DNA from 3 places in the Rummeliibacillus sp. NPDC094406 genome. Region 3 is predicted to be linked to each of the others. Evidence: riboswitches for the same ligand, from Rfam matches in the RefSeq annotation. Region 3 holds a riboswitch; each other region holds the start of a gene.
The links. Region 3 has a riboswitch for lysine ahead of dapA (4-hydroxy-tetrahydrodipicolinate synthase). Riboswitches for the same ligand answer to the same signal wherever they lie in the genome.
Positions count from the first base shown of each region.

Region 1: another riboswitch for lysine. It lies ahead of ACIQ4I_RS19715 (amino acid permease); the one in region 3 lies ahead of dapA (4-hydroxy-tetrahydrodipicolinate synthase).
Region 2: another riboswitch for lysine. It lies ahead of ACIQ4I_RS10510 (aspartate kinase); the one in region 3 lies ahead of dapA (4-hydroxy-tetrahydrodipicolinate synthase).

Region 1 is NZ_JBIWGZ010000010.1:73,982-77,216, reverse strand. It holds gene ACIQ4I_RS19715 (amino acid permease) at 59-1,531, opposite strand; lysine riboswitch at 1,675-1,854, opposite strand; gene ACIQ4I_RS19710 (CynX/NimT family MFS transporter) at 2,064-3,235, shown strand, end outside.
Region 2 is NZ_JBIWGZ010000003.1:431,586-434,820, reverse strand. It holds gene uvrC (excinuclease ABC subunit UvrC) at 1-796, shown strand, start outside; lysine riboswitch at 854-1,036, shown strand; gene ACIQ4I_RS10510 (aspartate kinase) at 1,161-2,393, shown strand; gene ACIQ4I_RS10505 (DUF2507 domain-containing protein) at 2,855-3,235, opposite strand, start outside.
Region 3 is NZ_JBIWGZ010000008.1:117,297-120,531, forward strand. It holds gene ACIQ4I_RS18195 (radical SAM protein) at 1-532, opposite strand, end outside; lysine riboswitch at 1,128-1,306, shown strand; gene dapA (4-hydroxy-tetrahydrodipicolinate synthase) at 1,430-2,323, shown strand; gene ACIQ4I_RS18205 (methyl-accepting chemotaxis protein) at 2,533-3,235, opposite strand, start outside.

The DNA.
Region 1 (3,235 bases), on a different contig from region 3:
CTTTAAAAAAGGCTAATCTATTTCAGGTATCTTCCCCTGAGATAGATTAGCCTTTTAATTAACCGTGATTTGGTCGATCAGATGTAAAATCTGCATCCTCTAAACGAACAATTTTAGTTTTATGCTTCCATTTGTAACCGAACCACAGGATAAAGAAGATTGGTAAACCAATATAGGATACTAATATGCCATACCAATCGATATGATTTCCCGTAAAAGCTGTATAGTTTTGTCCTAATACAACAATCGCACATAGTACAAATGCAAAGATTGGTCCAAATGGGAAGAATCTTGAGCGATAAGGTAGTTCAGATAAGTCATGGCCCTGTGCAACATACGCTTTGCGGAAACGATAATGACTTGCTGCAATCCCTAACCACGCAATAAATCCGCACATACCTGAAGCATTTAACAACCAAATATATACAGTACCTGTACCAAATAATGATGCTAAGAATGATAAACAAGCTACTAGAACTGTTGCAACAAGTGCAGCCACTGGTACACCACGTTTGTTTAATTTTTTAAAGATTTTAGGTGCTTTACCTTCCATCGCTAATTGCCATAGTGTACGAGATGATGCATATAAACCAGAGTTACCAGCGGATAATATAGCTGTTAATATAACAGCGTTCATAATAGATGCTGCAAAAGCAATTCCTGCATTTTCAAATACTAAAGTAAATGGACTTACTGTTACATCATCACTATTAGCAAGACGTGGATCTGTATAAGGGATTAACAAACTAATAGCTAAAATCGCCAGAATATAGAATAACAAGATTCGCCAGAAAATTTGACGAACTGCTTTTGGAATTGTTTTACCAGGATTTTTTGTTTCCCCGGCAGTAATACCCAGTAATTCTGTTCCCTGGAATGAGAATCCAGCAGCTAAGAAAATTCCAAATGTTGCAAAGAAACCACCGTGGAAAGGTGCATCACCTTTAAAGAAATTTGTAAATCCAACTGGTGCTTTGCCTCCAAGAATTCCAAAAATCATTAAGAAGCTGACAATCAAGAAGATGATAACTGTAGCTACTTTAATGAAAGCAAACCAATATTCACTTTCTCCAAAACTATTAACAGATAAGTAATTTAACACAAAAATAATCACTAGAAACGCTGCGCTCCAAATAAATGAAGGCGTGTCTGGGAACCAATATTTCATCACAATGGATACAGCTGAAATTTCTGCCGCAATTGTAATCGCCCAGTTGTACCAATAGTTCCAACCTAGTGCAAATCCTAATGCTGGATCGATAAATTTTGAAGCATACGTATTAAACGAACCAGAGACTGGCATGAATGCAGCCATTTCTCCAAGGCTTGTCATCAAGAAGAATACCATAATCCCTATCAATCCGTAGGCTAGTAATGCTCCACCAGGTCCAGCAGCAGCAATCGAATTACCACTTGCTAATAGCAAACCTGTACCGATGGTTCCACCAAGTGAAATCATCGTAATATGACGACTTTTTAAACCTCTATTTAAGCTCGGCTGTTCACCAGAGCTTGTATTTTTTGTATTCATAGTTCTTCTCCTCTTTCCCATTTTCATTGCAAGAAAGGTCGGGTTGAAGTCAATTCAGCTTCGGACACAAGCCCGTAGCTATAAAAATAAAAATACCATCACAAGGATGCTTGAGATGGTATCTAAAATTCCCCATCAACCTTGATAAAGATAGCTCAACACGTCGTTTCAGACGTGACAGTTCTGTACCTTTCGATAACAGCCCCAGCATTGTTAATAAAAAGCTTACCAACACTTCGGCAATATTCCCTTTTTAATCGAGTCGTTAATGCTTTTTCATCTCGTCGATCATACTCATGAATACCGCGACCTCTACCTCACCTATTGGATGAGGCATGCAATATATAATTTCAATACGTTCCTCATTATAATACAAGGTATCCTCGATAACAAGACATAAAGCACATGGTATTTTAATACAATAGAAGTTTTGTAAATGTCCTAACCTCTTATTTTATGTCGAAATATTGAAATTTACTATCTATTAATGATACGGTTGCTAAAGAATCTTATTTACAAAGGAGGAAAGAGATTGGCTTCACAACAATCCACTAGAGAAAATAAAAAATTATCTTGGAATCGAAATACTTGGATACTCGTGCTTGGCATTATCTTCATTGCCGCTACATTACGTTCACCACTTACTTCAGTAGGTCCAATTATTTCTTATATAAAAGAAGACTTGGATATTTCGAATGTACTAGCTGGGTTTATAACAACCATCCCTTTACTAGCATTTGCAATCGTGTCACCATTTGCACCAAAACTCGCCAGAATATTCGGATTCGAAAAAACACTACTAGTTGCAATGGTCATATTAACAGCCGGTATTTCCATCCGTTCACTTGGAAATACTTTCTTCCTATTATTAGGAACTACATTAATCGGGATTGCTATAGCATTTGGTAATGTTTTGCTACCAGCTCTTATTAAGTTAAAATTCCCTTTACAAGTAGGCTTACTCACATCTATCTTCACTGTTGCGATGAATGTCTCAGCAAGCGTTGCAGCTGGGGTTAGTTATCCAATAGCTGGTACATCCTTCGGTTGGAAAGGTGCACTTGGCTGCTGGATTATTCTTTCCATTATCGCAATTATTGTATGGTTACCACAATTACGCCAGAAAGTAGCGATACAAGAAAATCAGAATGACGCGAAACTAAGCAAACCCATTTGGAAATATCCCTTAACTTGGGCAATTACACTAGCAATGGGATTGCAATCTCTAATATTCTATACAACAGCTGCTTGGATTCCAGCAATGTTAGAATCACAAGGAATGAGTGCAAATCAGGCAGGATGGATGTTCTCTATTATGCAATTTTCACAATTGCCTATGACTTTTCTTATTCCTATTTTAGCAGGGCGCAGATCTGATCAACGCTCACTTGTAGTAATGTTCGGTGCATTCTATGTGGTTGGCTTTACAGGAATATTAATGAATTGGACCTCACTGACTATGCTATGGATGATTCTACTTGGACTCGCAGGTGGGGCATCATTTGGACTTGCCATGATGTATTTCTCTTTACGTTCTCGCAATGCATTAGAGGCAGCAGAACTTTCTGGCACAGCACAATCTATTGGATACCTACTTGCAGCAGCAGGACCTGTTCTTTACGGATATATACATGATTTATGGGATAGCTGGCATGCAGCAAACATACTTTACGCAATCACAGTTGTCGGTTTAATAATCTCCGC
Region 2 (3,235 bases), on a different contig from region 3:
ACCACAAAAAGGTAGAAAAAAGGAATTACTAGATTTAGCTTCAAAGAATGCACAAATTGCGATTACTGAGAAATTCCAATTAATCGAAAGACAAGAGAAAAGAACAATCGGAGCGTGCGAAGAACTAGGCGATGCGATGAATATCACTACACCGCTTCGTATTGAAGCCTTTGATAACTCCCATATCTTTGGAGCAGACACTGTTTCAGCAATGGTCGTTTTTATAGATGGAAAACCAAGTAAAAAGGAATATCGAAAATTTAAAATTCAAAATGCAGGTGCTCATGATGACTATGGCGCAATGCGTGAAGTTATTCGTCGTCGATACACACGTGTATTAAAAGAAGGACTTCCTCTACCTGATTTACTAGTTACAGATGGTGGGAAAGGGCAAATGGAAGTAGCGAGAGAAATTTTAGAGGATGAGCTTGGACTCGATATTCCAATTGCAGGATTAGCAAAGGATGATAAGCACCAAACGTCACAACTTTTGTATGGAAATCCTCCTGAAATTATTCCATTAAAACGTACGAGTGAAGCTTTTTATCTATTGCAACGGGTTCAAGATGAAGTTCACCGCTTTGCAATTACATTTCATAGACAATTACATGAAAAAAATGCGATCACTTCTGTATTGGATGAAATTCCAGGAGTGGGTCCTAAAAGAAAACAACAATTATTAAAACATTTTGGTTCAATCAAGAAGATTAAAGAAGCAACTTTTGAAGAGTTGCAAGATGCGGGTGTTCCTAAAAAACTAATTAGTGCGATAATTGACTATTTTTCGAAAAAATGATTGCTAGATATTAAAACATATGGTATCTTTATGACACCAATTAAAAATCACTGATTTAGTGATGATAGAGGCGCGGGTTTCAAGAGTACTCGACTGGAGGACGAATAGGTCCATTGAAAGTCGGTGAAAGGGGAGGTCGCCGAAGTTGCAAGAATGCTATTTCCATCTTGCTGCTGGTTCTACATTGAAGAAATGTAGAATTGTCAGAATTGACTTTGATTCTGGAGGGCTATCTCACATGAATGTTCTTTTGAACGTGCATGCTAAGAGCAGCCCATTCACCATCTGTGTGAAGTGCTGCTCTTTTTTCATTAGAAATCATTGTGAAAATCGCCCACATACTATTAAGTAGGGGAGCGTTTTGATGAGTACTTTAGTCGTTAAATTTGGAGGAACTTCCGTCGCAACAACAGAAAGAATCATGCATGTAGCGCAACGCATTCAGCGTGAGAAACAAAATGGTTATAATCTTGTCGTTGTCGTATCTGCAATGGGTAAAACAACAGATCAACTTGTAGATATGGCACACGAAATTTCCGAATCACCTTCAAAGAGGGAAATGGATGTCTTATTGACAACTGGGGAGCAAGTAACGATTTCATTGTTATCAATGGCTTTGCATAAGCTAGGAATTGAGGCGCAATCATTTACTGGTTGGCAAGCAGGAATTGTCACAGAACATGTACCAAGTAATGCGCGCATAGAGGATATTGCACCAAAAGCGGTAAAAGAAGCTTTGGATGCCGGTAAGGTGTGTGTCGTCGCTGGATTCCAAGGAATTGATGATGAAGGTAACATTACAACACTTGGTCGCGGCGGTTCAGATACAACAGCTGTTGCTCTTGCTGTAGCGTTGAATGCTGAACGTTGTGATATATATACCGACGTAGATGGTGTTTATACAAGTGATCCTCGTTATGTAAAAGGCGCAAGAAAGCTACAGCAAATGTCATATGATGAAATGCTTGAATTAGCTAATCTCGGAGCCGGCGTCTTGCACCCACGATCTGTAGAGGTCGCAAAAAATCATAACATCCCGATGTCAGTTCGTTCGAGCTATGAGGATGTAGAAGGTACCATCTTGAAGGAGGAAATTGAAGTGGAAAAAGATTTAGTTGTACGTGGTGTCGCGTTTGAATCAGAGATTATTCGTTTAACAGTTTATTATGAAGAAGCCTATAATGGCTCATTAGCAAATATTTTTACAACATTAGCAAAAAATCATGTCAATGTGGATATTATTGTCCAAACGATTATTGAAGGAACAGAGCCATCCGTTTCTTTCTCAGTAAAAAAAGAAAATCTTAATGATGCTTTACAAGTTCTTTCCGAACATAAAGATACACTTGGTTATCATCATGTAGATCATGAAGCAGAATTGTCAAAAGTTTCAATTGTAGGATCTGGAATGGTTTCAAATCCAGGTGTTGCGGCTACTATGTTTGATCGTTTATATCGGGAAGGTATTCCAGTTAAAATGGTCAGTACTTCTGAAATAAAAGTATCCGTGGTTGTACCGCAGGAAGATATGCTTAAAGCAGCGAATGCATTACATGATGAATTTGATCTCTCTGTTCAAGAAGTTATTACGCATTAATCGATATAAGTTTTGAGAAATAGTTATTCCTTTGGGTAATGATTATACAATGATTGAATAGAGTAGAAAGGATTTCTCATGAGTAGAATTATACTTATGGGGAATCCTTTTTTATATCTGCAATTTGAATCAATTTCATAAATGCTTTTATAGTCAAAAAATACGAACATTATATGCTTAGTTAGTATTAATGATAAGCCCATCATTTCCGCTACAGACGGACGCTTTCCGCGGGCAAGCATCAAGCCTCCTCCTCACTACGTTCGTGCGGGGTCTTGATTGGCTTGCTTTTCCCGCAGGAGTCGCCGTCTTTCGCTACATTAAAATATTCCATAAGATATAATCGAATTTTGAAATTGATTCATTTGATTGAAATAAATTATTTTCAAAGCCATTCTTATTTTTCAGTTATAAAAAAACTCTCACCAGTTATCACAGGTGAGAGACGATGTTCTAGTAGGTTAGCCTTCAAGTTTATCTTTTAAATCCCATTTAATATGGAATTTAACTTGTGATTGTTTTGGTTTCGTTTCTTCATAACACTCAGTTAGGAAACCACAGCATTTTTGTTGGTGCTGAGCTAAAAAGCCCGCTTCTAAGCGAAAGCATCGCTGATCAAATTTAAGTACTTCAGGATCACCAGTTAAACTACAAAAAGCTTCACTTGCAGAAACTTTTTCGATGGTTAAATCACCCCAGCCAGCTTCTTTAAAGAAAGGTATTGCTTCTTCGAATTCAAATAGTGGAAATTTACGTGCTAACTCCTTACCGCACCAATATAATATATCTTCTTCATTTTTTCCTAATATAGAAGAAAGTACGTGATCTCGAATTAATTCATA
Region 3 (3,235 bases):
CTGAATAATCGATTTTATTTTCTTTTGCTTCTGCCATAAATGAATTAGACAATTCTTCGATAATTCCTAATTCAAGTAGTGGCTCACCGCCGAACCAGCTAATATGTAAATTATTTAGAGTGTTAGCTTGTTCTTTTACTAATGCTTTTACACCGCTTTTTGTATCGTCTGTCATTTTGCCACGTGCAAATGTTTCATAACAATACGTACAACGGAAATTACATTGCTCTGTTGTCATAAGAATAAGGTGCAACATATCTGTACGGTGCATAGATTGGTGCAGATATTCTGCTCTTTTCATCTCATCTACATTTCCAGGAACAATAAACCCATTATCAAATAAAGCTTTTTTTACATCACTATCTAATGCAGCTGCCCCCGTTCTTTTTAAAGAACCCATGACTTCTGCTTTTTCTTCTTCTGAAAAATCAACAATGGCGCCTGTATAACTATTGTATAAAATGACGCCGCCATCATCCGTTTTAGATAAGGCGTTAAACTTTGATGGAACATAATTATTTTTATTCTCCAAAATTCATAAACCTCCCTTTTAACTCATTTCTATTCTTTTATTTTCATTTCTATTCCCAACAATCATCATATTATATTTCTTCTAAAAAAATATAATATCAATATAGCAATCTTAAAACGTTCAATTTTGAAATTGTAACTGATCTCTAGTTGTATTTAATAAAAATGAACAGTATATGTAGAAACGACTCTTAAAAATAGTTGAACCAATTTATAATACCATAATCTAAAAATAAATCGCAAGGTCACATGGTCTTGTGATAAATAACACAAGGAACCCATTTTATAAAACATTAGAAATTATACCTGAGGCTTTGTCGATAAGTATATATAATATAGAAAACATGCAAAAACTTACGGCTATTACTACTGGTTTGTTTCGTTTTTATTAAAATTTCATCTTGGGTTCAGCCATTGCTCCAGCTAAATCATCGATTAATCTCGCCCTCTTGTATTTAACCCTATTACACTTCATAATCATCCATTTAATAGATGATACACTATTTCTAAATCTTTCACTTAAATCATTGCAATTCTCTAAAAAAAATGATACTATCAAATTAATTAAATATTCACTTATTTCAATTTTTATTTGAAGTAAGGATAGAGGAGCAAAAACCATCAGTACACAATTAGAGGATAATGAGATCCGTTGATGATTGTGAAAAGGGGGATTTGCCGAAGTGGAGAGAATCTCATTTTCTCGAAGCTGGTTCTGGTGTTGAATAAATACAGAACTGTCATGTAGGAGACTATATGGAGGGCTATCATACGCACAGAAATGATACTGTTTCTACTGCAACAACGTAGCCTCGTTGTTGCTTTTTTGCGTTATCTTACTAATTGCCCTTCTCCCTCTATTTTATTTATATAAAATAATTAAGGATGTGGAGAAGTAATGAATCTTGGACAAATTTTAACTGCTATGGTGACACCATTTGATCAGAATGGAGAAATTGATTTTCCAGCTACAAAAAACTTAATAAATTATTTAATCGCTAACGGAACAGACGGTATCGTAGTTGCTGGAACAACTGGGGAATCCCCTACGTTAGCAACAGAAGAAAAAGTAGAATTATTTAAATTTGTAGTAGAAGTTGCGGATGGAAGAGTTCCTGTTGTTGCAGGTACTGGATCTAATAATACAAAAGCTTCAATCGAATTGACAAAACTAGCGGAAAACGCTGGAGTAGATGCAATTATGCTTGTTGTTCCTTACTATAACAAACCATCACAAGAAGGACTATATCAACACTTTAAAACAATCGCTGAAGCAACAACACTTCCAATTGTACTTTACAATATACCAGGTCGAAGCGTAATCAACATGTCTGTAGAAACCATCGTTCGTCTTGCACAAATTCCGAACATCACTGCTATTAAAGACGCAAGCGGTAATTTAGATGCTATGGCCAAAACGATTAGCCAAACACCTGAGAATTTTTCAGTATACACTGGTGAAGATAATTTAACATTACCTGCATTATCAATTGGTGCTACTGGAGTAATTTCCGTTGCATCCCACATTATTGGGAACGAAATGCAAGCGATGATTGCCAAATTCAAAAATGGCAACACGCGAGAAGCTGCTCAAGATCATCGTCGATTACTTCCAATTTTCAATGGACTATTCGCTGCACCAAACCCATCACCTGTCAAAGCAGCATTAAATCTAAAAGGTATTCCTGTCGGTGGAGTTCGCTTACCGATTATTCCTTTAAACGATAAAGAAATAAGTGAATTACAAGAAGTATTGCAAGTAGTGAATGAAAATAAAGAAGTTGTTTTATAAAAATTCTATTGAATCATCTGCGCGATAAATACATTTCTATAGAAAATACTCATTCTCCGTGCATTTATCATTACTGCACGGGGAATTTTCACTTACCTTTTTCATCACACCAAACATAAATAACCCAGTCCTTAGACTGGGCATTAGTATATCATTAACATCATCAAGAGTTTTAACCACTGTGTGAACGATTAGTCAACACAATTAAATTATACTTTAAAGTTACTTAGAATATTTTCCAACTCCTTCGCTAAATTATTTAAAGCAAGAGCCTCATCTGAAACATTATCCATTGATGCTTGTTGCTCCTCTGTAACAGCTGAAATATGTTGCATTGTTCCAGCGAATTGACCTGAAATTGAAGATATTTCCTCCATACGATTAACCATATTTTCAGTTTTTATACTAACGTCATTTACAATAGAAGAAACATCATTTGTTTCATGTGTGGCATTCCTCACAGCTTTTACAATATCCCCGAATGACTCTTCTGTTTGATCTACCATTATAATTCCTTCTTTTAATACTTGTAATCCTTGATTCATCGATAGAGCAACTTCATCTGTTTCTTTTCTTATCTTATCGGTTATTTCTTTTATTTGCAGGACTGCTTGCTCTGACTGATCTGATAGTTTTCTGACCTCTTGTGCAACAACAGCGAATCCCTTTCCATGTTCACCTGCACGTGCCGCTTCAATCGATGCATTTAATGATAAAAGATTAGTTAGGGTAGATATTTCACTTATTAAATTTAGAATTTGATCGATATCCTTTGATTTTAACTGTAATGATTCAAGCTTTGCTGCTGTGTTTTCAACGGTTTTTTCAACTAGAGATATTTGTTTAACCGTATTATTAACTAGTTTATTTCCTGAATCTGCTATTCCAAGAGCCTTATTCACTGAATTTTCG